One region of the Pseudoalteromonas sp. T1lg21 genome, then DNA from elsewhere that is predicted to be linked to it. Evidence: predicted binding sites of a transcription regulator. Region 1 holds the regulator's gene; each other region holds the start of a gene.
What was found. The regulator sigma-54, encoded in region 1, starts transcription at its own class of promoters, with help from an activator protein. The targets are predictions, from matches to a motif close to GTTGGCACGNNNNTNGNNT.
Positions count from the first base shown of each region.

Region 2: a site for sigma-54 is predicted at 1,755-1,773, ahead of C2M25_RS19965 (TorF family putative porin). Genes of this name have one in related genera too.
Region 3: a site for sigma-54 is predicted at 5,769-5,787, ahead of C2M25_RS04840 (formate/nitrite transporter family protein). Genes of this name have one in related genera too.

Region 1 covers NZ_PQBX01000001.1:81,169-91,409, reverse strand. The annotation lists gene C2M25_RS00455 (calcium/sodium antiporter) at 1-962, shown strand, start outside; gene C2M25_RS00450 (KpsF/GutQ family sugar-phosphate isomerase) at 966-1,937, shown strand; gene kdsC (3-deoxy-manno-octulosonate-8-phosphatase KdsC) at 1,941-2,492, shown strand; gene lptC (LPS export ABC transporter periplasmic protein LptC) at 2,489-3,043, shown strand; gene lptA (lipopolysaccharide transport periplasmic protein LptA) at 3,033-3,554, shown strand; gene lptB (LPS export ABC transporter ATP-binding protein) at 3,551-4,276, shown strand; gene C2M25_RS00425 (RNA polymerase factor sigma-54) at 4,392-5,888, shown strand; gene hpf (ribosome hibernation promoting factor) at 5,916-6,203, shown strand; gene ptsN (PTS IIA-like nitrogen regulatory protein PtsN) at 6,207-6,659, shown strand; gene rapZ (RNase adapter RapZ) at 6,660-7,505, shown strand; gene C2M25_RS00405 (HPr family phosphocarrier protein) at 7,519-7,791, shown strand; gene mgtE (magnesium transporter) at 8,003-9,361, shown strand; gene C2M25_RS00395 (YgiQ family radical SAM protein) at 9,440-10,241, opposite strand, start outside.
Region 2 covers NZ_PQBX01000065.1:108,273-118,513, forward strand. The annotation lists gene C2M25_RS19960 (aldo/keto reductase) at 20-916, shown strand; gene C2M25_RS19965 (TorF family putative porin) at 980-1,657, opposite strand; gene C2M25_RS19970 (hypothetical protein) at 1,945-3,111, opposite strand; gene C2M25_RS19975 (helix-turn-helix transcriptional regulator) at 3,263-3,463, opposite strand; gene C2M25_RS19980 (hypothetical protein) at 3,472-3,891, opposite strand; gene C2M25_RS19985 (AsmA family protein) at 4,121-6,064, shown strand; gene rplN (50S ribosomal protein L14) at 6,340-6,708, shown strand; gene rplX (50S ribosomal protein L24) at 6,719-7,033, shown strand; gene rplE (50S ribosomal protein L5) at 7,050-7,589, shown strand; gene rpsN (30S ribosomal protein S14) at 7,600-7,905, shown strand; gene rpsH (30S ribosomal protein S8) at 7,927-8,319, shown strand; gene rplF (50S ribosomal protein L6) at 8,333-8,866, shown strand; gene rplR (50S ribosomal protein L18) at 8,876-9,226, shown strand; gene rpsE (30S ribosomal protein S5) at 9,236-9,742, shown strand; gene rpmD (50S ribosomal protein L30) at 9,746-9,928, shown strand; gene rplO (50S ribosomal protein L15) at 9,933-10,241, shown strand, end outside.
Region 3 covers NZ_PQBX01000006.1:47,525-57,765, reverse strand. The annotation lists gene C2M25_RS04860 (alpha/beta hydrolase) at 1-291, opposite strand, end outside; gene C2M25_RS04855 (HupE/UreJ family protein) at 414-1,466, opposite strand; gene C2M25_RS04850 (DUF3500 domain-containing protein) at 1,563-2,786, opposite strand; gene C2M25_RS04845 (bifunctional protein-serine/threonine kinase/phosphatase) at 2,987-4,744, opposite strand; gene C2M25_RS04840 (formate/nitrite transporter family protein) at 4,748-5,599, opposite strand; gene C2M25_RS04835 (nitrate regulatory protein) at 6,119-7,402, shown strand; gene C2M25_RS04830 (AIPR family protein) at 7,655-9,406, opposite strand; gene C2M25_RS04825 (hypothetical protein) at 10,097-10,241, opposite strand, start outside.

The sequences.
Region 1 (10,241 bases):
CTTCTTTTGTCATTTTAATTATTGGTTTTGCAGCGCTCGTTTGGAGTGCTGATCGGTTTGTATATGGGGCGGCTGCACTCGCAAAAAATATGGGGATCCCCACCCTAATCATTGGTTTAACCGTTGTTGCTATGGGTTCATCAGCCCCTGAAATGATGGTGTCTGCATCTGCGGCACTTGCCAATAAAACAGATACCGCTGTTGGTAATGCGGTTGGTTCTAACATTACTAATATCTTACTTGTACTTGGCGTCACAGCCTTACTGCGTCCTCTTTCTGTGTCATCAATGACATTAAAACGCGAAATGCCATTAGTGCTGTTAATCTCAGTAGCCGCTTGGTATGTATTCTCAGACAACTACTTCTCATTCGCTGAGGGCATCGCCTTAATGCTTGCGTTTGTGGTGTTTATAGCAGGCCTAGTTATTATTTCTCTGCGTGCCAAAAATCAAGATGACCCCTTTGTTAGCGAAGCATGTGAAGATGTGCCAGACAACGTGAGTACTAAATCTGCCGTGTTTTGGTTAGTCATCGGGATGATTTTATTGCCAATCAGTTCACATTTTTTAGTTGAATCAGCCGTTGATATCGCAAAATACTTTGGCTTATCAGACCTAGTCATTGGTTTAACCATTATTGCTATTGGTACCAGCTTACCTGAGCTGGCAGCCTGTATTGCAGGGGTATTAAAGAACGAAGACGATTTAGCGCTTGGCAACATCGTTGGCTCAAACATATTTAACTTACTCGCCGTATTACCTCTTGCGGGTATTATCAACCCATCAATTATTGACCCTTCTGCGGCAAACCGCGATGCACTGATCATGATTGCAGCAACGATTGTATTGATTGCCATGTCATTGAACTTTAAAGGTGCTCGCCGTATCAATAGAGTAGAAGGTGGCTTATTGTTAGTCGCATTTATTGCATATCAGGGCTATATTTTTAGCCAAATAGGATAATCAATGACACAACCTAGCTTTATCGCGCAGGGTAAGCGCGTACTCGAAATTGAAGCACAAGCTTTACAAGAAATTGAGCAATACATTAACCAAGATTTCGATAATGCTTGCCAGCTAATGTACCAATGCACTGGTCGTACTATCGTTATAGGTATGGGTAAATCTGGCCATGTTGGTAATAAAATTGCGGCGACCCTTGCTAGCACCGGCACACCGGCGTTTTTTGTTCACCCAGGTGAAGCAAGCCACGGTGATTTAGGTATGATCACTCGCGATGATGTGGTGATGTGTATTTCAAACTCAGGTGAGACCAGCGAAGTACTTAGCATTATTCCTGTTATTAAGCGCATTGGCGCAAAGATGATTTCATTAACAGGCAACCCTGATTCAACTATGGCCAAACTGTCTGATGTACATGTATGCATCAAAGTTAGCCAAGAAGCGTGTCCATTAGGTCTAGCACCAACCGCAAGTACTACAGCAACGTTAGTAATGGGTGATGCAATGGCGGTTGCGCTACTTGAAACCCGTGGTTTCACTGCCGACGATTTTGCGCTTTCACACCCTGGTGGTAGCTTAGGTAAGCGTTTATTACTGACATTGAATGATGTCATGCACGCGGGCGATGCCACGCCGATTGTTAGCGAAACACAAAGCATTAAAGATGCACTCATTGAAATGTCTGCCAAAGGCCTTGGTATGACAGCGGTGATTGGTGCGGATGAAAAGTTAGCCGGATTATTCACTGATGGTGACTTACGCCGAATTTTAGAGCAACGTATTGATATTCATAGTACGGCAATTAGCCAAGTAATGACTCGTTCATGCACAACTGCGCGCCCAGATATGCTTGCAGCAGAGGCTTTAAACATTATGGAACGTAAGCGTATCAATGGTTTAATTGTGGTGGATCAAAGCAATACGCCCATTGGTGCCCTTAATATGCAAGACTTATTAAAAGCAGGAGTTCTTTAAGCAATGACATTCGCTGAGCTATACCAGCCACTTAGCCCTGATGTAAGTCAGCGCGCACAAAAAGTAAAATTGCTAATCTGCGATATAGATGGTGTGTTTTCTGATGGTCGCATTTATTTAGGCAATGATGGCGAAGAACTGAAAGCGTTCAATACAAAAGATGGCTTTGGCATCAAAGCGCTTATTAATAGTGGTTTTGACGTCGCGGTGATTACTGGCCGCCATTCACAAATAGTTCAGCAGCGAATGACTAGCCTAACAGTTCAGCACATTTATCAGGGACAAGAAGATAAGCTGATTGCTTATCAAGAGTTAAAAGATAAACTGGCGCTGACAGATGAACAAATTGCCTATATTGGTGATGATGGTCCAGACTTACCAGTAATGGAAAAAGTGGGGTTTGCTGTTGCTGTAAACGATGCACACCCGCTTATTAAAAAGCTGGCTCATTACACCACGTTATTACCGGGTGGCTTTGGAGCCGTGCGTGAATTAACTGATTTACTGATGTTAGAAAACGGCAAGCCGTTAACTAGCGATGGAACCAGCGCATGAATATAGCCCGTATTTTACTGAGTATTGTTTTTGTTTGTTGCATGGTGTGGTTATGGTACCCGTACTTTAATCAATCAACAGACGCAATAAGTAGTGAAGATGAGATCATAGCATCGCCTGATTATACAGCCGTTGCCTTAAAGCAAACTGCGTATGACGAACAAGGCAAAATTAGTCATAAGGTGGCGGCCGCCAAAATGGAGTTGTATCAACAATTAGGGTTTACCTTTTTTGAACAACCAATTTTTACGATTTATGGCGACCAGCAGGTATGGCAAGTAAAAGCCAAAGAAGCCACTTTATACGAAAACGATCAGCTGATTTTTGAAGGGGATGTGGTTGCTAAAAACTTAACCCACAACGGCATGATCGAAGATATTAAAGCTGAAAACATTAATGTCGACATTGATAAAATGACCATGTTTTCTAAGCAACCTGTGACGCTAACAGGACCGAATTTAAAGATTACCGGGAAAGGCTTAAAAGCCGATCTAAAAACCGAAATTGTTGAGTTAACTAACCATACACGAACCATATACTATGACCAATAAACTTAAGAAACTACTCCTGATCCCAAGCTTATTGATCGCGTTTTCAGGCGCGGCTGCTGAGCAAACTGGCGCACAAATTAGCATTAGCTCAGACCGCCAAGTTGGTAAACTAAAAGATGGCGTTGGCATATTCGAAGGTAACGTAGAGATCGTGCATGGTAATCGTCGTATTACAGCTGAGCGTCTTGAAGCACACGGTGGAGACACCGAAGGCACTGTCGAATTAATTATCGCGACAGGTAATCCTGCTTATTTCGAAGAAAAGCAAGCTGATGGCACCGTAATGAGCGCCAGTGCACAAGAAGTACGTTACGATGTTGCGAAACGCTTCTTAACACTCAATGGCGAAGCTGAAGTCACTCAATCGGGTCAAAAAGTAACGGCCAAAAGCATTACCTACGATATGGCTCAACAGCTGATCAGCGCAGAAAAAGACGAAAACTCAACAGATCGCGTACACACGATCCTCGTTCCAGTTGAAAACAAAAAAGATAACAAAGGCCAACCATGAGCACATTAAAAGCAGAGCTTTTAGCTAAGAGCTACAAAGGCCGCCAAGTGGTTAAAAATGTAGGCCTTGAAGTTGAAGCTGGCAGCATTGTTGGTTTACTTGGTCCAAATGGCGCAGGTAAAACGACAACCTTCTATATGATTGTAGGCTTAGTACCTAGCGACAAAGGTAAAATCAGCATTGATGATAACGACATTACGCTTTTACCAATGCATAGCCGCGCACGTTTAGGTATTGGTTATCTGCCGCAAGAGTCGTCAATTTTTAGAAAGTTGACGGTTTATCAAAACTTGATGGCAATTTTAGAAACCCGTAAAGATCTAAATAAAACCACCCGCGAAGAAACGCTAAACAGCTTACTCGACGAATTTAGCATTCAACATATCCGTGACAGCCAAGGTATGGCGCTGTCAGGTGGCGAACGTCGCCGCGTTGAAATTGCTCGCGCATTAGCCGCAAATCCTAAATTTATCCTTTTAGATGAGCCTTTTGCTGGTGTTGATCCAATTTCAGTGTTAGATATAAAGAAAATTATTGAGCACCTAAAAAACCGCGGTATTGGGGTACTCATTACTGACCATAATGTTAGAGAAACCCTTGATGTTTGTGAAAAAGCCTACATTGTTTCTCATGGGGAGCTAATTGCATCAGGCACACCTGAGCACGTATTAGCTGACCAAACTGTACGTGATGTATATCTAGGCGAGCAATTCAGGCTGTAACCATTACGCCACCGACTAGAGCATCTGCTAGACTTATAACAATGACAATAAATCGATAATTTTTTAACTGTCACAGCACAGTCATCGATAACTTAAAAAGGATTGTTAGGGATACATGAGGCAATCATTACAGCTGCGCATGGGCCAGCAACTTACAATGACTCCACAACTGCAACAAGCGATTCGTTTGTTGCAGCTCAGTACATTGGATCTCCAGCAAGAAATTCAAGAAGCGCTTGATAGTAATCCCCTACTTGAAGTGGAAGAGGCTGATTACAACGAAGAAAGTATCGGTAAGAATGAGCAAAAAGCTGAATCTGACGATATGCAACTAAGCGCGTCTGCAGAAGAAGCACCTAGCGAATACGAGCAAGAAAGCAGTGACGCCCTCAATAAAGACACCGTAAGTGATGACTTAGCAATGGACGTCACGTGGGACGAGTACATGAGTGCTGCCCCATCAACATCATCAGGACCTATGCCTGAAGATGAGTCTATTTACCAAGGCGCATCAACTGAAACCCTACAAGAATACCTAATGTGGCAATTACAGCTCACGCCATTTAGCCCAACTGACGAAGCGATTGCCGTAGCCATAGTAGAAGCCATAGACGACTCAGGTATTTTAACGATCAGCTGTGAAGATATTGTCGAAAGCTTTAATCAAAATAACGATGAAGAAGAAATCGAACTTGATGAAGTTGAAGCGGTCTTAAAAAGAATACAATTATTCGATCCTGTTGGTATTGGCGCGCGCAGTTTACAAGAATGCCTGTGTATTCAGCTTCGTCAATTTGACGCTAGCACACCATATTTAGCTGAAACTAAAATGGTTTTATCTGAGCATATCGAATTATTAGCGAGTCGCGACTATCGCACTTTGATGAAAAAGACTAAGCTTAAAGAAAATGAGCTTAAAGAAGTGATGACGCTTATTCACAGCTTAAATCCTAAGCCTGCGGATAGCATAGTACGCGAAGAATCTGAGTACGTTATACCTGATGTATCAGTGAAAAAAGTAAAAGGTCGCTGGGTGGTTGAGTTAAACCCAGATTGTATGCCAAAGATTAGAGTAAACAGCCAATATGCGGCTATGTCTCGCTCAGTAAAATCGAGTAGCGACAGCCAATTTATTCGCTCTCACTTACAAGAGGCAAAGTGGTTTATTAAGAGCTTAGAAAGCCGTAACGATACGTTATTAAAAGTAACCAACTGTATCGTTCAACAACAACAAGCTTTCTTTGAGCACGGCCCTGAAGCGATGAAGCCGATGGTGCTAAATGATGTTGCTGAAATGGTCGAAATGCATGAATCGACAATTTCACGTGTAACAACGCAAAAATATATGCATACCCCGAGGGGTATTTTTGAGTTGAAATATTTCTTCTCAAGCCATGTCAGCACCGAAAATGGTGGTGAGTGTTCTTCTACGGCAATACGCGCTTTAATCAAGAAGTTAGTGGCCGCAGAAAACTCAGCTAAACCATTGAGTGATAGTAAAATTGCAGATATATTGGCTGAGCAAGGAATTAAAGTAGCTAGACGTACAATTGCAAAATATCGTGAGTCTCTAGCAATACCTCCGTCTAATCAGCGCAAGAGTTTGATTTAGACGTTTTACATAGAAGGAAAAATGCTTATGCAACTAAATTTAACTGGTCGTCATGTAGAAATCACTGATTCATTAAGAGACTATGTAAACACCAAGTTTGCGAAACTAGAAAGGCATTTTGACCATATAAATAATGTTCATGTCATTCTAGATGTAGAAAAATTAAGCCAAAAAGCAGAAGCAACTTTACATGTAAACGGAGGCGAATTGTTCGCTTCGACAGAACATCAAGATATGTACGCAGCCATTGACTCACTGATCGATAAGCTTGATCGCCAAGTCATTAAACACAAAGAGAAATTAGCTCGACATTAAATTATGAAACTAAGTTCACTTACTAACCAGGACTGCAGCAAAGCTGCGGTCCTTTTTAATAGCAAAAAAAGAATTCTTGAATATATCAGCGAACTGGCCCACCAGCAGCTTCCTCATTTATCGCAACAAGATATCCTAGATGCTTTGCTCAACCGAGAAAAACTAGGCAGCACCGGCATCGGTCGCGGTATTGCTATTCCCCATGGTCGAATGAGCGGTGCCGATGAACCCCATGCGTTTATCATAGTGAGTGAATCACCCATCAATTTTGATGCTATTGATAACCGCCCGGTTGATATATTTGTGGCACTCATCGTACCAGATGGTGACTGTCAGCTTCACCTAAAGACCTTATCAACAATTGCTGATAGACTTAAAGATAAAGAATTTTGTAAACAGTTACGCAGTGCTACAACCGATCAGCAACTGTTTCAGGTCATATCAGCAGAGGCATAAATGGAATTAATCATTATCAGCGGTCGCTCAGGCTCAGGTAAATCGGTCGCTTTACGAGTACTTGAAGACTTAGGCTATTATTGCGTTGATAATATTCCAGTGAATTTGCTGCCTTCACTCGTACGTAGCGTATCTGATAATTACGATAAAATAGCAGTCAGTATCGACGTACGTAACTTACCGAAAGAGCAGCAAGAATTTAACGATATTCTTGAATACCTACCAGGGTTTGCAAACCCAACGCTATTTTACTTAGATAGTGATGATCAAACCCTGATAAAGCGCTTTTCAGAAACACGCCGCTTACATCCATTATCGATTGATTCTTTGCCACTCGATCTTGCTATTAAACAAGAAAAAATCTTGCTCGATGTACTGATCACTCGTGCTGATTTTATGATTGATACCACTGATTTGAGTGTTCATCAGTTAGCTGAATCAATTCGCGAAAAGATCTTAGGTAAAAAAGATAAAAAGCTGATTATCACCTTTATGTCGTTTGGCTTTAAGCACGGTATACCAAAAGAAGCTGACTACGTATTTGATGCACGCTTTTTACCTAATCCACACTGGGAGCCAGATTTAAAGCCGCTAACAGGCCTTGATCAACCAGTAAAAGATTATCTTGCGAGCCACAGCATAGTGCAAAAGTTCACATGGCAAATACAGACCTTTGTGCAAACATGGTTGCCACATTTAGAGCGCAATAACCGCAGTTACCTAACTATTGCAATTGGTTGTACCGGTGGCCAACACCGCTCTGTTTATTTAGCGCAAACAATTGGTGAAAGCTTTGCGAAAAGCCATGCCAATGTAAAAATTCGTCACCGTGAACAAGACATTTAATTAGGCACCTAGAATGCACGCTGAAGATACTTTTTTAATTCAAAATAAACTTGGTTTACATGCTCGTGCTGCCACTGTTTTGGCGCAATTAGCGCTGCAATTTGATGCCAAAATTACGCTTTATCAAGACGATAAAGAAGCCGAAGGCGACAGCGTGTTAGCGTTAATGCTACTTGAAAGCAGCCAAGGTAAAGAAGTTCGCGTTGTATGCGAAGGCCCGGATGCTGATGCCGCATTAACGGCAATTGGCGAATTAATTGCGCAACGCTTTCACGAGCAAGAATAGCATTTGCTAAGCCTTCGGGGTTTACGGTAAACTTAATTCGGATATTTAAAATTCCCTTTAAATATCCTACTTTTATATCGCTCGCTTCTCTAAATTACAAAACTCTTAATAAATTTATCGCAGTGCGACGATATCTCTGCAAATACACCACAAAGCAACTATGCTGTATTTGCTTAGCCTATTTAAACTTTTTTCAGTTGTAAGGACGCCAATGCCAGAAGCCTTTGAACAAGATTACCCACTACAACAACTCAAACAAGTGACCAAGTCACTCAATAGTGGTCAATTTGTTCAAGTGCGCGGTATGTTAGCTAAAACGGCGCCTTGTGATACAGCCCTTTTACTTGAATCTTCTCCTCATAAAATTCGTCGTATGCTTTGGCAACTGGTTGACCCAGATGTCCGCGGTGATGTTCTAGAAGAACTGTCTGAAGATGTACGTCTTGGCATTATTGCCCAGATGGAGCCTGAGCACATCGCTGCAGCTACAGAAGACATGGACGACGATGACTTAGGTGAAGTCCTACGTAGTCTTCCTGATACTGTATACCAAGACGTAGTTAGCGCGATGGACTCGCAAGATAGAGAAAGGGCAACGCAAGCACTTTCTTATCAAGAGCGCTCAGCTGGTGCCTTGATGAACAGCGATACGGTCACCATTCGTCCAGATGTTACCCTCGATGTAGTACTACGCTATTTACGCTTAAGGGGCGAATTACCAGAGGGCACTGATGATCTGTACGTGGTAGATAAGCATAATTGCTTTTTAGGGGCGCTCTCGTTAACCACCCTACTCACTAATTCATCCGATAAAATTGTCAGAGACTTAATGGATGAAGATTGTGAGTCAATTCCAATTTCGATGGATGAAAGTGATGTCGCGCAACTGTTCGAACGACACAACTGGATTTCAGCCCCTGTTGTTGATGATAACGCCCACTTGCTTGGTCGTATTACCATCGATGATATCGTTGACGTAATCCGTGAAGATGCAGAGCACAGCATGCTAAGCCTCGCGGGTCTAGACGACGAAGAAGATACCTTTGCGCCAGTACTAAAAAGTTCGCAGCGTCGCTCTATTTGGCTTGGTGTTAACTTATTAACCGCATTGCTAGCAGCCATTGTGGCAAGCTTTTTTGAAAACACCTTAGCAATTTTACCTATTTTGGCGGTGCTAAACGGTATCGTCCCTTCAATGGGAGGTGTTGCGGGCAGCCAAACCCTGACACTGGTTATTCGTGGTATAGCCGTAGGTCATATCAACCAAACTAACCAACGCTTCTTACTACTTAAAGAGCTAGCAATTGGTGCGCTTAATGGTGTTATTTGGTCAGTCTTAATTGCTGGCGTGGTTGCTCTATGGCAATGGGACTTTAAGCTCGGTGCGGTCTTAGCGTTTGCAATGTTTATGAACCTTGTCGCTGCCGGTATTGCAGGTGCGAGTATTCCGCTAATCCTCAAAAAAATGAAAATAGACCCAGCCCTTGCAGGGAGCGTGGTGCTGACAACCGTCACTGATATTGTTGGTATCTTTGCCTTTTTAGGCACCGCGACTTGGTTATTGATCTAATACCAATTCGCAATAATACTTAATTAAGCGAATTGGTATAAATAAAAACGGCCCTTTAAGGGCCGTATTTGTTTCTATTTACTTTGCGCGCTGCTTATTTTTACCCACTCTAGGTTTCGTATTGGCCTTTTTAAATTGGCTAAACCCGGTGTGACGCGTCAGTGCCGCACGGCCTTTTCCACCTTTCCCCTGCGCCGCTTTTTCATTACGGCCTTCTTCAGGTACCAAGCAGTTTGGCCCTTTACCAATGAGGTTTGCTTTGCCCATCTTTTTCAGCGCTTCGCGGATCATCGGCCAGCCAGCTGGATCGTGGTAGCGTAAAATCGCTTTATGTAAGCGACGCTGACGCGCACCTTTTGGTACTGGCACTTGTTCAGTATTGTTTTTAATATTGCGCAACGAGTTCATCTCTGTGTGATAAATCGTTGTTGCATTAGCCATCGGCGATGGATAAAAGTTTTGTACTTGATCAAGTTTAAAGTCATGAGCCTTTAGCCACAGCGCCATGTTCACCATGTCTTCGTCTTTTGTTCCTGGGTGAGCAGAAATAAAATACGGGATCAAATACTGCTTTTTACCCGCTTCTTTTGAGTATTTATCAAATAGCTCTTTAAACTTATCGTAAGCACCCATGCCCGGCTTCATCATCTTAGATAATGGTCCATCTTCAGTATGCTCAGGGGCAATTTTTAAGTACCCGCCTACGTGATGGGTAACCAACTCTTTAACGTAGCGTGGATCTTCAACGGCTAAGTCATAGCGTACGCCAGACGCGATCAAAATTTTCTTCACACCTTTTACATCACGGGCTTTTTTATAAAGCTCAATGGTTGGAGTGTGATCCGTGTCCATATGCTTACAGATATCAGGATAAACACAT
Region 2 (10,241 bases), on a different contig from region 1:
TTAGGAATAGTAGGTCGTTATGGTGAATAGCAAAGGTCGTTGTATTGATGAGTTGGTATTAGGATTCTGGCGCTTGTTAGATTGGCAGATAACGCCACAGCAATGCTTAAGTTTTTTAGAAAATGCAATAGAGATGGGGGTGTCACATACCGATCATGCTGACATCTACGGTGAATACGGTTGTGAAGCCGAATTTGGTAAAGCACTTAAACTAAAACCAAGTATTCGTGATGAAATCAAAATAATCACTAAGTGTGGTATCAAGCCTGCGTTTGCAAGCCTAGGATTGCAAGGCAAAGCAAACCATTATGATTCAAGTGCCGCGCATATAATTGCCTCAGCACAGCAGTCACTTAAAAACTTCAACACTGATCGTTTAGATGTATTACTTATCCATCGCCCTGATTACTTAATGAACGCCGATGAAATGGCACAAGCATTTAATACCCTAAAAGCAAATGGTGATGTGCTTGACTTTGGTGTATCTAATTTTACGCCATCGCAACTTAGCCTGTTGCAGTCGCGTTTAGACTTTGAGCTTGTGACCAATCAAATTGAGTTTTCTCCTTACGAAATGAAAGCGCTTGATGATGGCAGCTTAGACCAATGCCAATTGCTCGATATCAAACCTATGCTTTGGTCACCATTAGCTGGGGGTCGTATATTCTCAAGTGATGATGAAAAAGCGGTACGTTTACGTGCAGTGCTAGAGCAGGTTGGTGCTGAAATTGGCGCCACAGCCATTGATCAAGTTGTTTATGCTTGGCTGTTAATGCACCCAAGTGCACCGTCTGTGGTACTCGGTACGGGGAATATTGAGCGTGTTAAATCAGCGGTTGAAGCTAAGCAGCTTACAATGAACCGTGAACAATGGTATCGCATTTGGCAAGGCTCAACTGGTCATAGTGTGCCTTAACGTACAGCCCAAAATGAGAAAAGGGCCTTACGGCCCTTCGTGTTGCAGCAAGTAACACATTCTTTATAAAGTGAAGTCAACCGCGTAAGCGACGTACACTTTTACATCTGAACCATCGATGTCATTGTCTGAAAGACCGAAAGTAAAGCCGTCTTTCGACACTGAAACGCCGTAGTCGATGATGTCATCATCACCAATGAAATCCCCTGAGTAATGACCTAAATGAAGGGCCATTTCTGCACCGGTACTACCAACTGGGAAGCTGTAGTCAGCATTTAAATAAAGTGAATCACCAAAATCTGTACCGTCACCGCTTGCTGCTGATGTTGCTAGTATTGCTGCACCAAAGGTGAAGCTACCCATGCTAATGCTACCGTAGATTTCTGAGAAGTCTGCATCTGTGTAAGATGCTGCATCTGGGTATGCATAATAAATGTAGCCAACATCGTAGCTAAAGGTTTCATTGATTTCACCGCCAAAACCAGCATAAAGGTCTAGCTCGTAAGTCATGTCGTCAGCCCAGCTAGCATTCGACACCCAAGTACCTGCATAAAAGCCAGATTCACTTGCGTAGTCGATACCACCCTGGATTGCAGCATCACCACCGCCTTGCTCTTGACCACGCCATAAGTAGTTTGAAGTTGCCGCAGCGTTTGCTGTGACTTCTGCATAGCTATATGTTGAGCTCAAAGTTAATAGCGCAAGGGCGCTTGCTGCGACCGTTTTTTTTAGTTTTAGCATGTTTCTGTATCCTGTTGTTATGTTGATTTTGTCCCATTTCAGATTGCAGTCTGGTTATTATTTGAGGACATTTTCTATGTGTTGTCTGGATACGATATTGCACTGGTTGTGCCAAGTTCATTTTGTATGGGATATTTTATGCTTAAACGCTTTAAAAACAGACTTTTAAGCTTGTTTAATTTTGGAAGGGGTGGTTATTTGAATTATTCATGCGCACACGTGTGGTGCAATAAATAACCCGATTGCACAATTGCGAAGCAACCGGGTTTTGCTTATTTGAGAGTGACTTAGCCGAAAATTGCACGCATTAGACTAATTGTTTCTTCGACGCTGCGGCCTTTTTCAACTTCACTGATGATTGAATCGCGCTTAGCTTTGATATGTTCAGGGATATCATCGCTTGCTAGTGCACGGTCTACCAGTATCTCAGCTGATTCTTTGCCACGGCGTACGGTCTTTTTACCTGCTGAGCTCGTGGTACTCTTAGGTTTGTTTAACAACTTAATATAGTTTGAGTTATCAGCGGTACTTTTATCTGCATAATAAAAGAAGCTCGGTAATAGGGCTTTGATTTCAACCAGAGAGTGTTCAAGCTCATTTGCTGCGTTGGCCATTTTGAACCAAGGCATACTATGAATGGCTTCGACAACATCTTGCCAGTAGCGCTCAAAATCGCGGTTATTAAGCTTAGTAATGCCTAATGCCGCACAAAGAGCATCGAGCTTACTATTTACGATTGGTGTAAACACGTCAGGTCGGCGCATCGCAAGTAAGCGAGTAGCAGGAGCAAGCGTTGGTTTTTCATCGCTGCCATTAAATGCCATGAAGTAAGCAACCATAAAATGCTGATAATGTTCTTGCGTTACTTCACCCTCGAGTGGAATGTGTGCAAGCGCTTCATCAAATGCGCCAGGTAAATCACTCAACATTTGGTGGAAACCTTTTGCGTTCTTGGTAGAAGCAAACCATTCAACGTCGAAGTTATAGCTGCTTGGGTCTAGTGAAGCACTGTGTTTACCTGAAAACGCTAAACGGTCTTCAGGGATCATTTCTTTGAGTGATTGCGATTTAATTGCTGCAAGGTAATTAGCCAAGCGTAGTTGCTCATCAAGCGCTATCAGTTCTTTATGCTGTTCGATGAAGCCTGCGATAACAGGCCATGGCGCAACCCTTAGTGTTTTTAGCTGCAAAAAGCTGATTGCAGAAATTAATAAGTCATGAAGTTTTTTAAGTGTCGGTAATTGCTTATCTTCTAACAGATCGTAGTTAATGCGATCGCGGCTTGCACTTAATAGCTCATAGCACCAACCTAAAAAGTCTTCAGGGTGATTTTCTACTTTAACTGCCATTAGGTTTAAGCTGATATCAGAGGCTTGCTTGAGGATGTTTTGATAAATTTGACTTTCTTGCTCGCCAAGCGCCATTTTTGACGGTGAAATAAGCAGTTTCTTCATGCTTAATCGATACTCCAGTTTTGACTAAATTGGGTTGTTTAATTTTAGTACACAGGGTGCAAAAACAACAGGGGCGTGCATCATACCGAAGTAATGAAATGATGCAATCTTACTGATAATTTATAAGTAAGATTGCGTCTGACGTGGTTAATTAATCATTGTCATCGAGTGTAAATAATTGTTCAACACTGAGCTCAAAGTGAGCAGCAATTTTTAACGCGATAATCACCGAGGGTATAAAGCGGCCTGTTTCAACTGTGCTAATGGTTTTACGTGATACTGCAATGGCATCAGCAAGTTCTTGCTGCGATAACCCCTTATCTTTACGGAATTTAGCGATATTATTTTGCACTTTTACACCTAGTCTCTACTTTGCCAAATAATTGATACGCCATATATCAAACACATCAAGGCAAGGTAAAATGTGGCCATCATGCTATGAGATACATTTAAAGCAAGTTCATCAGCTAATAAAAAAATAGCCCCCATGCTAAAAAGTAATCCAAGCACAACATGTTTATAAGCGATGGTATCAACCGTATTTAAAAATTCATCCTTATATGTAAGGCGATAGCCAAGTTTCCATGTAAATCCACCTCTAATTACAAACATAAAGAATGAACCAATAAATGCGGCACCACCAATAAACAGTAAAGGCACTGATGTTTGCTTGAGCATTGGGTAAACACTAATAATTAATAACGTGACCCCCATGAATATTGAAAACCATGCGTTATGACTCATAAACTTTTCTTCCGTTTTGATATCTTGCTTAGACATAATCGTTTCCTTTTATTTTCAACTCAAATGTAACCTATAGGTATCAATGTAACCCTAGGGTATCATGTGGTCAAGTTTTTTTGTAACCTGTAGGTATCAAAAAGTTTCAGCGCTGATTCATATTCTTGTACCTAAGCTTGTTTACGAACCTTTTTATGTGTTGGGCAATGCATTTGCGCCTAACTCCCGCTATGATATGAACATTGTTTGCCCATTTTTAAGGATGATTATGAAAACCTTACTGAAAATCGTTGGTGTCATCTTCGTATTACTGATTGCATTGGTAGTCGCAGCACCATTTCTCATACCTACAGACGCGATATTTAATAAAGTATCGGAGCAAGTAGAACAAACCACAGGTCGTAGTCTGACTATTAACGGCGATAAAAAGTTGTCGGTATTTCCATCATTAAAACTCGAATTGAATGATGTGCACTTTGCCAATATGCAAACGGGCTCGCAAAAAGATATGGCGAGCATGCAACAACTTGCTATTCGTATCCCTTGGATGTCGTTATTTGGCGGTGAGTTTAAGCTAGATAAATTTGTGATTAACGAACCAACGATTTTGTTAGAAACCGATAAAAATGGTAAAGCAAACTGGCAATTATTTGATGCGGTTGCTGAGCAACCACAGACAGAGCAGCAAAAGAGTTCTAGCGCAGTTAACTTACCAGATAACTTTGATATCGAGCTTGGTGAAGTGGCAATCTATGGCGGTACTTTTACTTATCTAGACGGTAAAACCGGGGCAAAACAACAGATAAGCGATTTAGAGTTAGCCATCTTATTACCTTCTCTTCGTAAGACCTTAGAGTTAAAAGGCGGTATTACCTATATGGGTGAGCGCTTTAACTTAGATGTCACGCTAGATACACCGGTAAAAGCAATTGAAGGCGAAACCTTTAATGTCAGCACTGAGGTTGATTCTCGCTTAGTCGACTTGAACTTTAAAGGTGCAATTGCAGAAATGGGTAATGATGTGCAAGGGCTTCTTTCTGTTAGTGGTGACTCTGTTAAAAACATTGCGAGCTGGCAAGGTGTAGAGCTTAATGCAAAAGAAAATGCGTTTAATGCCTTTAATGTAAAAGGTTCAATGCACCTAAAAGGACAGCAGTTTAAGCTTACTGAGCTACTAGCCACGCTAGATGAGCTGCAAATTAAAGGTAAAAGCGATATTAAGCTTGGTGACCGTTTAGCTGTAAATGCCGATATTGATTTAGGGATGCTTGATTTAAACCCTTACTTACCGGAGGGCGTAGCTAAAGAAGAACAAGCAGAGCCTGCAGCAGATGCGCCTGCACAGCCAATTGTTTGGGATGATACTGCAATTGACATGAGCGGCTTAAATGCATTGGATGCAAATGTAGTCGTGCGTTCAAGTGGCTTAAAAGCAAATGATATTACTCTTGGTGAAAACCAGTTAACGGTGAACCTAAAAAATGCAGTGGCTAAAATCAGCCTAGATAAGTTTGTTGCTTATGAAGGCAATGGTAAAGGTGTGATCACCGTCAATGCCAAGCAAACACCGTATAAAATTAGTACCAACTTTGCTTTAGATAAAATTGATGCACAGCCATTACTGACTGATGCAGCTGGTTTCGATAAGTTGATGGGTAAAGGCTCTCTAAACTGGGATCTTACGACCACAGGTCAAAGTCAAAAGAGCTTTATTAATGCATTAAATGGTAAGTTAGGCTTTGAGTTTGCAGATGGTGCGGTAAAAGGTGCCAACATCGCAGAGATGGTTCGTAAAGCAAAAGAGCTTATAAAAGGTAACTTAAGTGCAGTATCTGAAGGGTTAGATACTGGCTTTGATAACTCACAGCAAACAGACTTCTCGGCATTGAAGGGCAGTTTTGTATTCACTAATGGTGTAGGTGAAAATAAAGACTTGTCGCTACTTAGCCCGCTTGTCCGTATTACTGGTTCAGGTAAGGTTGATTTACCAATGACGACTGTTGATTACCGTTTAGTGACAGGTATTGTTGATTCAATCGAAGGTCAAGGCACGACCGATGACAGCACAGGCTTTAAAATTCCACTGCGTATCAAAGGTCCATTTCATGATGTTGGCTATAGCTTAGATGTTAGTGATGCGGCGAAAGAAGAAGTGAAAGAAAAAGCTAAAGATAAAATTAAAGACAAATTAAAAGGTCTATTTGGTAATTAATTAAAATTTAATTAAATACTAAAACAGGGCGCATTTGCGCCCTGTTTGTTTTATAATCAATAACAAACCAGCAAGCTGCTGTAATTCCTCAATGCAGGCATTGCGATTAATTCCAAATTAATTAAAAAATAACCTACCACTTCCTTGCCATTGCTGCTACAATTGCCCGCCCTTAAGAGACAACTTGCTTGTTTTTTGAGTGGAATTTAACCGAAATGTCTTGATTTTAAACAAAATTAAGGCGTGTTGTAATTTCTACACCGGAGGTCATTAACATGATCCAAATGCAAACTCAGCTGGACGTTGCTGATAACAGCGGCGCTCGCAAAGTGCAGTGTATTAAAGTCCTTGGCGGTTCGCACCGTCGCTACGCAGCGGTTGGCGATATCATCAAAGTTTCTGTAAAAGAAGCTATTCCTCGCGGTAAAGTGAAGAAAGGTGATGTTAAAAACGCGGTAGTTGTGCGTACTAAAAAAGGCGTTCGTCGTCCGGACGGTTCTTTGATCCGTTTCGATAGCAATGCGGCTGTTATCTTAAACGATAACTTACAGCCAATTGGTACTCGTATCTTCGGCCCTGTGACTCGTGAACTTCGTACTGAAAAGTTCATGAAAATCGTTTCACTAGCACCAGAAGTACTATAAGGAGTCTATCATGGCAGCAAAAATCCGTCGTGATGACGAAGTAATCGTACTAGCAGGCAAAGACAAAGGTAAGCGCGGTAAAGTGCTTTCAGTTGTTGCTGAATCTGGTCGAGTATTTGTCGAAGGCATCAACTTAATCAAGAAGCACCAAAAGCCTGTTCCTCAGTTGAACCAAGCTGGCGGTATTGTTGAGAAAGAAGCGTCTATCGACGTATCAAACGTTGCGATCTACAACTCGGAAACGGGTAAAGCAGATCGTGTAGGTTTCAAGATTGAAGATGGTAAGAAATTACGTATCTTTAAATCTACTGGTAAAACTATCTAATAGTTGGAGTAGAATGATGGCGAAACTGCATGAATTATACAAAGACAAAGTAGTTGCTGAGCTTCAAGAGAAGTTTGGTTTCAGCTCTGTCATGCAAGTCCCTCAGATCGAAAAGATCACATTAAACATGGGTGTGGGCGAAGCTCTAGCTGACAAGAAGATCCTAGATAACGCTGTTGCGGATCTAGAAGCAATCTCTGGTCAGAAACCTCTAATCACTAAAGCACGCAAATCAGTTGCTGGCTTCAAAGTGCGTGAAGGTTACCCAATTGGTTGTAAAGTAACCCTACGTGGCGAGCGTATGTGGGACTTTTTTGAGCGTTTGGTTTCAATCGCTATCCCACGTATCCGTGACTTCCGTGGTGTAAGTGCTAAGTCTTTCGATGGACGTGGTAACTACAGCATGGGCGTACGTGAGCAAATCATCTTCCCAGAAATCGATTATGATAAAGTAGACCGTGTACGTGGTCTTGATATCACTATCACTACTTCTGCGAAAACAGATGATGAAGGCCGTGCGTTGTTAGAAGCGTTTAACTTCCCATTCAAGAAATAAGGGTAGGGTTATGGCAAAGAATTCTATGAAAGCGCGCGAAGCAAAGCGCACTAAATTAGTTGCTCAGTTCGCTGAAAAGCGTGCGGCACTAAAAGCTATCATCAGCGATGTGAAAACATCTGACGATGATCGTTGGGACGCGGTATTAAAGCTACAAGCTTTACCACGTGATTCTAGCCCTTCACGTCAACGTAATCGTTGTAACGTTACGGGCCGCCCACACGGTTACCTTCGCAAATTCGGCATGAGCCGTATCAAAGTTCGCGAAGCAGCTATGCGCGGTGAAATTCCTGGCCTTAAAAAGGCTAGCTGGTAATAGTATCACGGGAGTAAGACTATGAGCTTGCAAGATCCTATTGCGGATTTGTTTACACGTATCCGTAACGGTCAGTCAGCGAAGAAAGTATCAGTAACGATGCCAACTTCAAAACTGAAAGTAGCAGTAGCTAAAGTATTAAAAGATGAAGGTTATATCGCAGATTACGCTGTAAGCGGTGAAGCGAAGCCTGAGCTTTCTATCGAATTAAAATATTTCGAAGGCAAAGCTGTTATTGAAAATATCCAGCGTGTTAGCCGCCCTGGTCTACGTATCTATAAGAAACGTGACGAATTACCAAAGGTAATGGGTGGTCTTGGTATCGCTATCGTATCAACTTCTAAAGGCCTAATGACAGACCGCGCAGCACGTAGTGCCGGCGTTGGTGGTGAGATCATTGGCTTTGTAGCTTAATCGGAGGGGAACTATGTCTCGCATAGCAAAGGCACCAATCAATGTTCCTGCCGGTGTAGAAGTTACATTAAAAGGCCAGGAAATCACAGTTAAAGGCAAAAACGGTGAATTAACTCGCACTATCAACGACGCTGTTGAAGTACAAGTTAACGACAACGTTATTACAACTTTACCTCGTGAAGGCGTAGTCAATGCATGGGCACAAGCAGGTACTGCTCGCGCTCTTATCAACAACATGGTTGTTGGTACGCATGAAGGTTACGAGAAGAAACTTCAGTTAGTAGGTGTTGGTTACCGTGCAGCAGCTAAGGGCAAAGTATTAGACTTAACTCTTGGTTTCTCACACCCAGTTAATTTCGAAGTACCAGAAGGTATTACGATTGAAACACCAAGCCAAACAGAAGTTCTAGTTAAGGGCGTAGACAAGCAGTTAGTTGGTCAAACAGCTGCTAACATCCGTGCATACCGTAAACCTGAGCCTTATAAAGGTAAAGGTGTTCGTTACGCGGACGAGAATGTACGCCGTAAAGAGGCTAAGAAGAAGTAAGGTAAGACGATGGATAAAAAAACAGCTCGTCTACGTCGTGCTAAACGCACTCGTAGAAATTACATTGAACAAGGCACAACGCGTCTTGTTATCCACCGCACGCCACGTCACATTTACGCTCAAGTAGTTACTGCTGAGGGTACTGTACTGGCTGCTGCTTCTACTGTTGAAAAAGCAATTAGCGAAACAGTTAAAGGCACAGGTAACGTTGCAGCTGCTCAAGCAGTTGGTAAAGCGGTTGCTGAACGTGCAGCTGACAAAGGCATCGAAAAGATTGCTTTTGATCGCAGTGGCTTTAAATATCACGGCCGTGTGAAGGCGCTTGCTGATGCAGCGCGTGAAGCCGGTCTGCAATTCTAGGAGTAGACAATGGCTAACGTAGAAGCAAAGCAACAACAGCCTGATTTGGCTGAAAAGCTAATCGCGGTAAACCGTGTGTCTAAAGTGGTTAAAGGTGGTCGTATCTTTAGCTTCACTGCACTAACTGTAGTTGGTGACGGCGCAGGTAAAGTAGGTTTTGGTTATGGTAAAGCACGTGAAGTTCCAGCTGCTATTCAAAAAGCAATGGAAAAAGCACGTCGCAACATGATCAGCGTAGAACTAAACGGCAACACGCTACAGCACCCAATCAAGGGTCGCCACGCGGGTTCTAAAGTATACATGCAGCCTGCTTCTGAAGGTACAGGTATCATCGCCGGTGGTGCGATGCGTGCAGTACTAGAAGTAACTGGTGTACAGAACGTACTGTCAAAAGCATACGGTTCAACTAACCCGATCAACATCGTTCGTGCAACGATTGCTGCTCTTGAGAACATGAACTCTCCAGAAGCTATCGCTGCTAAACGTGGTCTTAGCGTTGACGAAATCACGGGGTAAACCATGGCTAATAAAACTGTTAAAGTAACACAAGTAAAGAGCTCTATCGGTCGTTTACCGAAGCATAAAGCTACATTACGTGGTCTTGGTCTACGTCGTATCAATCACACTGTTGAGTTAGAAGACACAGCATGTGTGCGTGGTATGATTAACCAAGTTTCTTACATGGTAAAGGTTGAGGGTTAATTCGATGCGTTTGAATACACTTTCACCTGCTGCTGGTGCAAAAACTGAAAAGAAACGTCTAGGTCGTGGTATCGGTTCTGGTCTTGGTAAGACTGGTGGCCGTGGTCATAAAGGTCAAAAATCACGTTCTGGCGGTAAAGTACGCGTTGGTTTCGAAGGCGGTCAAATGCCTATGCAACGTCGTCTACCTAAATTTGGTTTCACTTCACGTAAATCATTAGTATCTACTGAAGTTAACCTTTTTGAAATCGCTAAAGTTGAAGGCGATGTAGTAGACGTAAACGCGTTACAAGCAGCTGGTCTAGTTAAAAAG
Region 3 (10,241 bases), on a different contig from region 1:
ATGCTTGTCATCGGTGCTTTCAAGAAAACTTAAAGCGTCATCCCAAGTATCAAGGTTAAAATTGCCGTCAGTTTTAATTATGAGCGGATAAGCTTTGTTAGGGTTGTAGTTTTTGGGCAAGCGAATGAAAACTCGGCGCATTTCTGAAAGCGCATTCGACTTGATATCTATATCAATAAAGCGTGAACTATAGTGCTGTTGGTATTTCATCGCGATATACAAGCCTGTAGCTAACAAGACAAATGTAATAAGCCAAGCTAGATACTGAAATCTAAATTTTAGTAATGCCATTTTATATCCTTAATCAATAACTTAATGACACTACTTCAATTATAAATATTAGTTAATAAGACAATTGTAACAGGGTATTAGTTAGCCTCTTTCACCGACTTAACTGTGATACAAGATATTCATTACACACTTCGCTCAATAATCCAATAGCTCGCAGCCGCCATTGCCAGCACTGATAATGTAATTCGAATAGCATTATAAAAATAAGTTCTGGCAAGCATTGCTAGCACGGGTACAACGCAAATAACGATTAACAACTGCACAGTTTCAATACCCAGATTAAATGCAACCAATGCAACGATAATAGCCTGAGTATCAAACCCCATATGGCTCATTTCTATCGCGAATGCTTGACCATGGATAAGCCCAAAAATAAATGCTATCCACATAGCTGACTGCGAAAAGATCGGCCTGATTGCATTCAACGCCGAAACTAAAATAGAGGCCGCAACCAAAATCTCAATTGGCTTTGCAGGAAATGAAATATAACCAAGCGTCGTCAGGGCTAGCGTTAATGAGTGTCCGAGTGTAAAGAAGGTGACAATTTTAGCTACCGACATAACACATTGGCGCACAGGTGCCACTGATTGCCAGCGCTTATTGGCACTAACTAGAGGGGCGGGCAAAATTAAACAAAGTAAAAATAGCAAATGATCTATACCCGCTGCAATATGGCTCATACCATTTACAAACATCAGCTTAAACTGAGACCATGCAGTGATTTTTTCAGGCTCTATAAATAAGGTTTCGCGCTGATAGCGGATCAACCCTATGGTTGCTATGTCTTGACTTGCTTTAAGTACTTCATGCATATCGTTGCGATACGAAACATAAATTTTGTGAGTAACAACTCGGTGTAAAATGGCATTGTAATGCAAAGAAAAACCACTGGTATCAAAATTATCTGGTTTGATAAATTGCATCTTCATTACCATAAACAGTACGTTATCAAATTCATGGATAGCAAAATCATCAACCTTTTGTGCTGTTAACGACTGAGAATTTTGTGTTGTGATACTTACATGTGTTTGCATGTAGTCTTGTAAAGCCGAGAAATTAACCTGCTTTAGATCATCACTTTGTGAAGGAAATAAACTTTCATCAGCTAAACGTAATTGATCGAGGGGTATATAAATTTCGAGTTCAATCTGTGGTTTATGCGTATCAATAAACACAGAACTCGTTGAAGCAGAATGGGCAAAGGCTTTGGTACAAAAGAGGCTGACCAAAAAGGTCAGCCCAAATAGGAGATTAATTACTGCTTTCATGGCTTATAAATTATTACCATAATCCCAGCTCTTATCCCTGAACATTGTATGGTAGTGAGTTTCATCACTGATAATCACCCCATTTTGACACGCCACCTCAATCCAAAGGTTAGGGCCATCAATACGCATATAAGTCCCGGCAACATCCACATCAACACCAGCCGATTCAGTGCCAGCCCAGGCAATGTAGGTATCTGCATAAGCAGAACTCGTTACATAGCTTAGCGTTAAGTTTTCAACCACTTCTTCAGGGTAGTCGTTGATCCACTGCTCGATTGCTGCTGTAACCAGTGCTTGTTGATCCTGCGTTAAACTTGAAACAAGGATCCCTTTGCGATTATCACCTGTAGGGTAATCAGTTGGTAACGTACCACTTCCGTTATCTGGGCCCATTAATACATCTGAATAGCTTTCACCGCTTAAGTAAGCCTCAGCAAGCTCAGACTCACTTAACGAGTCAAACATAGCAACGAGGGCATCACCTTCATCCGCAAGCGGGGCATAGCTTGCCGAGTCTAGTTCAAAGCTGACTTTAGGTTCAGTACCAATATGGTTTGGCACAGGGTAACCATCGCCATTTAAGTAAGTAATGTTATAAGCTAAGTGGTGACCACCTAACTGCAACATCCAGTCGCCGCTCACATCTGGGTCGCCAAAAAACGCCAGATAATATTTACCAGATGAGTAAGCAGAACCACCACCTAGCTCATTTAAATAATCATCCGCAGCAATAACACCTAAGAAATCTTGATAGCCATCATCACTCAGCGCCGCTTTCGCAACCATCATCGCCGCTTCAAGTGATTCATCGTCTAATGCCCCAAGTTCAATACCATTACGACTTACATTGCCCGTCGGTAAGTTTGACCACACAGTTCTTGCTTCAGAGTCTGAATAATCAAGTTGTAAATCAGCAAGTTCATCTTCATCTAACGTGTCGATTAATGCATTTGCAGCACACACGAGTGACTCTAGGCTGGTATCGAGCTCACAGTCACCTAGACTGATATCACTGAAGTCACTGACACTAATTGAACCTGAGCTACTTGAAGAGCCACTGTTGTCACTACCACTGTTGTCAGTACCGCTGTTATCAGTACCACTGCTATCGCTAGTCGATGTATCTGTATCTGATGACGACGATGAGTCACTGCCACCACAAGCCGCTAAGTTTGCCAATAAGGCAACTACTGCCAGTGATTGCCACACCTTTTTACCTAATTTCATAACCAAATTCCCTACATGAATTATTGCTTAAAAAATTACCACAGAGGCAAGGTTGAAAAGTGTAGAAAATATGTAGATCACCAAATGAATTATGGAATTTTATTCACGAAACAAGCCTATTTAGTGAAGGTCAAAAAGTAACTTCGCACTTTAAAATTAGGTATACGTCATCAGCAACTTCGGTTATCTGCTTAGCTTTATCACTCAGAGCTGCTCACCCAATTTATAATTAATAACAGCGCTAAAACAGCAGAAACAAGTTGCCAAAAGAGCACCGGGTTACGCTCAATGAGCGGTAACAATCTATTATAAGCAGGGTTTGGATTATGCATATCAAACAAAAACTCAGATAAACTTAGATAGCGTTTTTGCATATCAGGTTTACAGGCTTTGTTGATTGCGGCATCAACCCATACTGGGATCTGTAAATTATTATGTAGCAAAGATTTATATTGGAGTCGATGTAGCTCTTTCAGATTAGACACTTTAGCGACTGAAGTATCATAAGGATAGGTTCCGCTGAGTGCATGATAAGTCATCACAGCTAATGCAAACATATCACTGCTCAGTTCGGGCCAATACCCCAAAAAGTATTCTGGTGCGCTATATAACATGTCGCCCGGTATGTGCAAAACATCATCACTTTTACTAAATTGCTGACCATGTAAACTGGCTGAGCCTAAATCCAATAAAACGAGATTATCGTATTGATCAATCATGATATTTTCAGGTCGAATATCTTGATGCAAAATACCTTTGCTATGCAATGCGCCTAACGCTGAGACAAGTTGTGTTAGCCATGCTCTTACTTGCTGTAAATTTGCATGACCATTATCGTTTAACCATTGCCTTAACGTTATTCCTTGCACTCGCTCTGTCAGCGTGTAAAAGGCATGCCGTGTAGTCTCACAGTGCCCTCTATTAACAACGTGTGGGTGGTCAACTTTGGCAATTAACCACTCTTCTTTTGCTAGCTCATCTAAGTAATACAGCTCAGCTTGCAAGGATAAAGAGGGCACTTTCATCACCGCAGTGGCCCCAGTGATCGTGTTGTGAACTTCAAATAAAGAACTTCTGTCGCTTTTGTGAAGCTGATTAATAAGTTTAAAATTATCAACGATATCACCGACACTCAAGGCATCAGGCAAAGGTAAAAAACCATCAGAAGTGTACTCAACCGTTTCTCTGGGATCAGCGGCACGTTGTTTAATCGCGACAATACTGAGGTTGTCATCGCTTGCGTTAGCCAAAGCAAGTTCAGCAGCCTTTTGACATGCATGTTGCAATTGCTGTTCACTCTCACAATTGGCAAATAAGCCCAATAATTGCTCAGCTGAAATAAACTCAGTAATACCATCCGTAGCCAAAATAAAGCAATCACCTATGGCTAGGTCGATTTGCTGAACATCTAACTGTAAGTTTGAACGTATACCCAATGCATTACTTAAATATTGCTGCCCATATTCATCAGCTACGCGATGCTGTTGGCTAAAATGGCTGATTTTACTGTTTCTAATTCTGAATATACTTGAATCGCCACAATTAAATAAATTGGCTTTCTTATTGGCTAAAATTACCCCTGCGAAAGTGCAAACAAACCCTTGATCAAAGTTATCTTGATATTGGCTATGTTGGGTTTTTGCTAGTAATTGAAGGTTAATCACTTCAAGTACTTTTGTGCCAGCTCTGGCTGCAGACCATACATCACTGGTACGTAAATATTCATCACAGAAAAGCATCACAGCCAAGTCACTTGCATGCTGACTGACTTGGCTGCTACTTATGCCGTCTGCAACAGCAGCTACAGCCCCTTTTGAGCGAGACTCTGTTAATACGGGGATAGTGCATTTAACACTATCCTGATTAACCGCTTTGTTCCCGCGAGATGTATAAAACCCTGCTATTACATCGGCTGTCATAGTTAATGCGTCTTTGTTGTTTTTGTACATTGATTGCATTAATTACTTAGCAATTACATTGTCACCAATAGGAGCTGCAGTTGTCGCTAACTTGCGCTTTGGTTTTGTACGATAGTGCGTTGTGTACAAAGTCAGTCCTGTAAATGCTAGACCACCTACCAAGTTTCCAAGCGCAGTTGGAATTTCATTCCAAATTAAATAATCAACAACAGAGAAATCACCACCCATGATCAAGCTAAATGGGAACAAAAACATGTTTACAACCGAATGTTCAAACGCCATAAAAAAGAACAGCATAATAGGCATCCACATGGCAATCACTTTACCGCTAACATGTGTTGACACCATAGCACCCACAACACCCATAGATACCATCCAGTTACATAGCATGCCACGGATAAAAATGGTCATCCATCCTTCAAAACCGTATTTAGCATAACCTAATGTACGCGCTTCACCGATACTAGCGACCTTAGCTGCAATAGCCCCACCATCGGTATTGAAGCCCATGGTAAATACAAACGCCATCATGACAGCAACGGTCAGAGCGCCAGCAAAGTTGCCAACAAAAACCAATCCCCAGTTTCGCAAAATTTGTGGCCAAGTAACGCCTGGCCGACGAGCAAGCCAAGCTAATGGTGTTAACATGAACACACCGGTTAATAGATCAAACCCCATTAAATAAAGCATACAAAAGCCTACAGGGAACAGTACCGCACCGAGCAGAAATACACCGGTTTGCACTGCAACTGTAATCGCAAATACAGCAGCTAACGCTAAAATAGCACCTGCCATATATGCACGAATAATAGTGTCACGCGTGGACATATATATTTTTGATTCGCCCGCATCCACCATTTTTGTAACGAAGTCACTTGGTAATAAATAAGCCATGTTATTCACCTTTCATTGTTAATCTCTAATCTGTTTCACAGTTAAAATGACCATTTTTCAGGCAAAAAAAAACGCCCGCACCGACTCTTACTTTTAAGAGCAGGTTGCGGACGCCATTGTCCTTTGCATTTCCAATTGTCACAGCCTATTCAACTGTTCACAATTTATTAAACAAGTTATATGCCAAAAGTGATAAAAAAATAAAAACTCTTATATTCAATAAGTTGTGAAATTTAATTTTATTCTTAGAATATTAAAAATTAACATTTGCTTTACTTTGGCGCATTGCACGCATCACTTTGGGGCGAAACGCTGAACTAATTAAAAAGGACTGAACTAATTTGAGCAATAAATCATGAGTTCACTTTTGTTAAAAATTTCTGTAAACCCCATTTACAGTGGCACAACGCAAATAATATTCGAGCAAAACTGATTTTACCTTGCTTAAAAATGACTATTAATTTTTAGGGAATAATAATTGCTTAGTGGCATCTATGAAATATTAGTAATTAAAAATCTATGCCGACAACCTCAACGAGTACCAAACGCTTCTTACTTGCTGCAAAGCATGCCGAGCTGAATAGCTTACATTCGCTATCGTCAAACTGTAAAATTGTCATGGCAGCAACACAGATGATCCATCAGCTACAAAAAGAGCGTGGTACAACGAATGTTTATCTAGGCTCAAAAGGCGTTGCCTATAAAACAAATTTACCAGTGCAATTTAAGCATACCTCAGAGGCGGAAGAGCAACTTCGTGCTTTATTAAAATCAAAATTCTTAAATAACGACGCTATCCACACGCAAGCACGATTATTAACATCAATCACTTTAGCTTCTCAAGGTCTTGAACAGCTACCAAAGTTAAGAAAGCAAATTCAAAAACTACAGATTACACCTTTAAAATCTACCGATGCGTATTGCCGATTAATTAGTAAAATCATAAACCTAATATTTGAAGCAGCGGATGTATCAAGTGATGCATCGATAACAAAAATGTTAGTTGCACTGTTTAATTTCATTCAAGGTAAAGAGCTTGCAGGGCAGGAGCGTGCTTTAGGAGCCATTGGGTTTTCGCAACAAAAACATGAGCCAAAAATATTATCGAAAATGCATGAACTTGAAAGCGCACAACACGACGTATTTGAGCGGTTTTTAGAGTTTTCGGTTAGCCAAGAACAAACAGCCTGGCAAGCAATACAGCTCTCTGAGCTAACTAAAGATATTAATAAACTCAGAGCGATGTTCAATGCACTATCAGCATCAAATAGCTACACACCTGAGCTTGGTGAAGTCTGGTATGAAGTTGCAACTAAACGAATAGATGCCCTTCAAAATATCGAAACTATGCTGACTACTAGGCTAATGGAGCAAGTTCAAGTAAGGATTAAAGAAGCTGATGCTGAAATTTCGAATCACAGCCTATTGATGGAAAAAATCAGCGATGACAATGCAACTGACCCGGGTTTTAACATGCTCTTTGATCGTCGCTTCTCAGGGCTGCATAGTGAAGAAGGATCAGCAGCTGAACAACATCATGATGTTCAATCTGGGCATAAATCGTTTTATGATTTAATTTGTGAACAAGCAAACCATATTAACCAAATGAGTGCAGAATTAGAAAATGTAAAACGCGCATTGCACGAGCAAAAGGTAATAGGCAGAGCAAAAATATTATTAATGCAAAGCTCTAATGTGGGTGAGCATCAAGCACATCAACTGCTCCAAAAAGCGGCAATGTCACAAAACCAATCATTAATAGACGTTGCAAACAGCATTGTTGCCAAAGTTTCAAAAGCTTAGCAACAAATAGTCGCACCAAAAAGATAGCAAGCGTTTGATTAACCTCAGATGCTATTAGTTAACTTAACCATATAGATTAAGCAAATTAACTAAAGCCAAAGAACGAACAAAGGGGTAGTTCAAACTCGTTTTTGGACAAAAATAAGTCAGAGTATTTATTCGGTAACGCTTTGCTAAGCGGCAATTAAATAGCTGGCTAAAATCAGCGAGGAACGAGTAAAAGCCAGCTATTTTGCCCGTTTAAGCAATTTGTTATACAGCTTTCGATAATTTCTTATTTGCTTTTACTGGAAAAAGCCTCTTAGTGAACTCATCTACTACACTTTCTGTTCTAATAAAATCTCGGATTTTTTCACGACTAGTTATACCTGAATCCGAAATTATATTTTCAAGATGTGTTGCAGTCTCCTCTATTTGTGACGCGAACTCGTCATTATTTTTTAAGACTGCGATGATGGCAGTTGTTACCTTTTTCTGTGATTTTATCGGAGCATCCAATATGTCTGGGGTTTTCCAATATTTTCTCACTAGCGCATACAAAGCATAAAAACGGAAAATAACCCTTGTTCTATCAATTTTTCCTGAGCGTACCAAGTAATCAAACTTATATAATGCTAATGCAGCAACATGATAAAGCTCTACATTATGATTATCCGAAAAGATACGTTCAGCAAATTCTTTCCGTATACCTCTATGATCACGTGCAGCACGATGGGGTTGGTAAAAAAACATCGCTGCGGCAACCTTCATCAGATCTGATGGTCGATGAATACGTGTGCGCTCAATTCCTACATCCCTATACTGATTATCACGCCTTTCAATGTAAATCCGAACTTCACTATTTTGAGATGCACAATACTCTTCTAAGTCTTTCATAAATGGGCGCAATGCCCAAAATTGATCTTCCCTAACTTCATTTTGACGATTAGTACCAATGATAACACTAGAGACAAACTCAGTATCACCGCAACCTATTAGGCGAAACGGAACAAAAATGTTTTCAACTTGATCACGAACGTGAGCGAGTATGTTGGTAGTTTGGCATCCATTTACTATCTGGTAATCTTCTAGATTAAATGTATCTCCTTTACGCTCTATGTTTTTTGAAACAACTGTAATTCCGTTATTTTTAAAAACAAAAGAAGAATCATCCCCTGACTCTAATTCAGAAATTATGGACTTATTTATTTCTGATTCTGGATTAAAGTCCCTGACATTATCATAAAATAAAGATCTGTTAATATGAGTAACACCATCTTGATCTGGCTCACCAAGTGCAATCGCTAATACTTCTGATGCAGAAACATATCCAATATATGCCTCATCCACTTTATCATGAGCTGGCATCGTGACGGCTTTTGGAAAGCTTAGCTTTGCAGATGAAGAATTTGTTGCTGCACGGAAGCCATTTTGAATCACTTTAGCTCCAACACATTCAATATGTATTTCATCAAATATATTTAATTCAGCTAAGCGTGCCTTATTCGTTGTAATCAATTGAGTAATTAAATCCGAAACTTCACCAGAACCAGTTGTACAGTAGTAACACCTCAATGTAGGGCTTGTTTTAGCTGCTGTAGAATAGATAGCGTCTTTTACTTCTATCAAACTCTCTATTTGCTCACCTGTGACTAATGATTGGCTTGTGAAAAAATCATAAACCCCATCTAAAAATTTAGAAATATTGCCATAATCCAATTTGTCTGATGTTTTGGATTGAAAGAAATGAAACTCAGAATTATGATTTTTACCAATAGCCAGAACTTCAGCGGCTTCATCGACGTCTGTACAAAGCGCACCTTGTATAGAAATTGCTACTCCATCAATGCCAAACTCATCACCTTTGAGGTGAGCTCTAAAAGGATCTAAATTTTCTCCAAGAATACCATTCTCTATAGAAAATATAGACATAACCTCAAATAAGCTAGGCTCATCCAAATTTTCATTAGGGTTCATTTTTTTAAAAGTATTTAGCTGCGCCTTAACTATTGGATTTATAGCCATTTATCTATTCCTTTACTTTATTTTTCCAATTTAAATACAACTGGCGATTGGTGGATTGCTGTATAACATTTTAGTATTTATGCGACACGCGGTCTGTGTTGCATAATCGCTTGTTGGACTGAGCCTCTACCTGCTCGATGTGTCAGAGTTGGTGTTGTTTATGCTATGGGAATTTGCTTTTTGTGGTTTTCACTTTCCTAGCTAATTTAATCAGCTTAGCTACTGTTATGTAAGCTTTCCCTGCATTGCTCAGCGCTAATTATGTACTCATTACACCTAAATTTTCCTTAAAAAGCAATTATTAAACATATAGAGGCCACTAGCCTTAGCAATTAACAATTGATTTTAAGCACTTTTGTTAACTCATCTTGGGGCAAAGTCGAGTTATATTTATAACCCGTCAATGGACAGGAACGTTTTAGACCTAGAGATCTAACAGCGTTTATATCGCTTTAGGAAAGGTATATTGATCCCTTGATTTTTCGTTAAGAGGCGCAGCAACGTAATGAATTGCTTTTCGCACAATACCTTAACACTAAACCCAATGCATACTAAAAATACCACGCGTCACAAGTCCCTCTTTAACAATTTTTATGAGAGTTTATCACCCTCCTACAATAACACCGCATTGAACGATATTACGACTCACCATAGTAAATCTCGATAGCATTCACGAAATCTTTTGCCATATCAATCATTATCGACCCTTACAGACTCAAGATACTGATTCAAAGCCTCCGTTGTAGGGAAAAACCGTTCTTTACCAATTAGGTACTCTGTAGTAGTCCGTCCAAACAACTCAAACAACCTCTCTCTGGTGAAACGCAGACAGTGT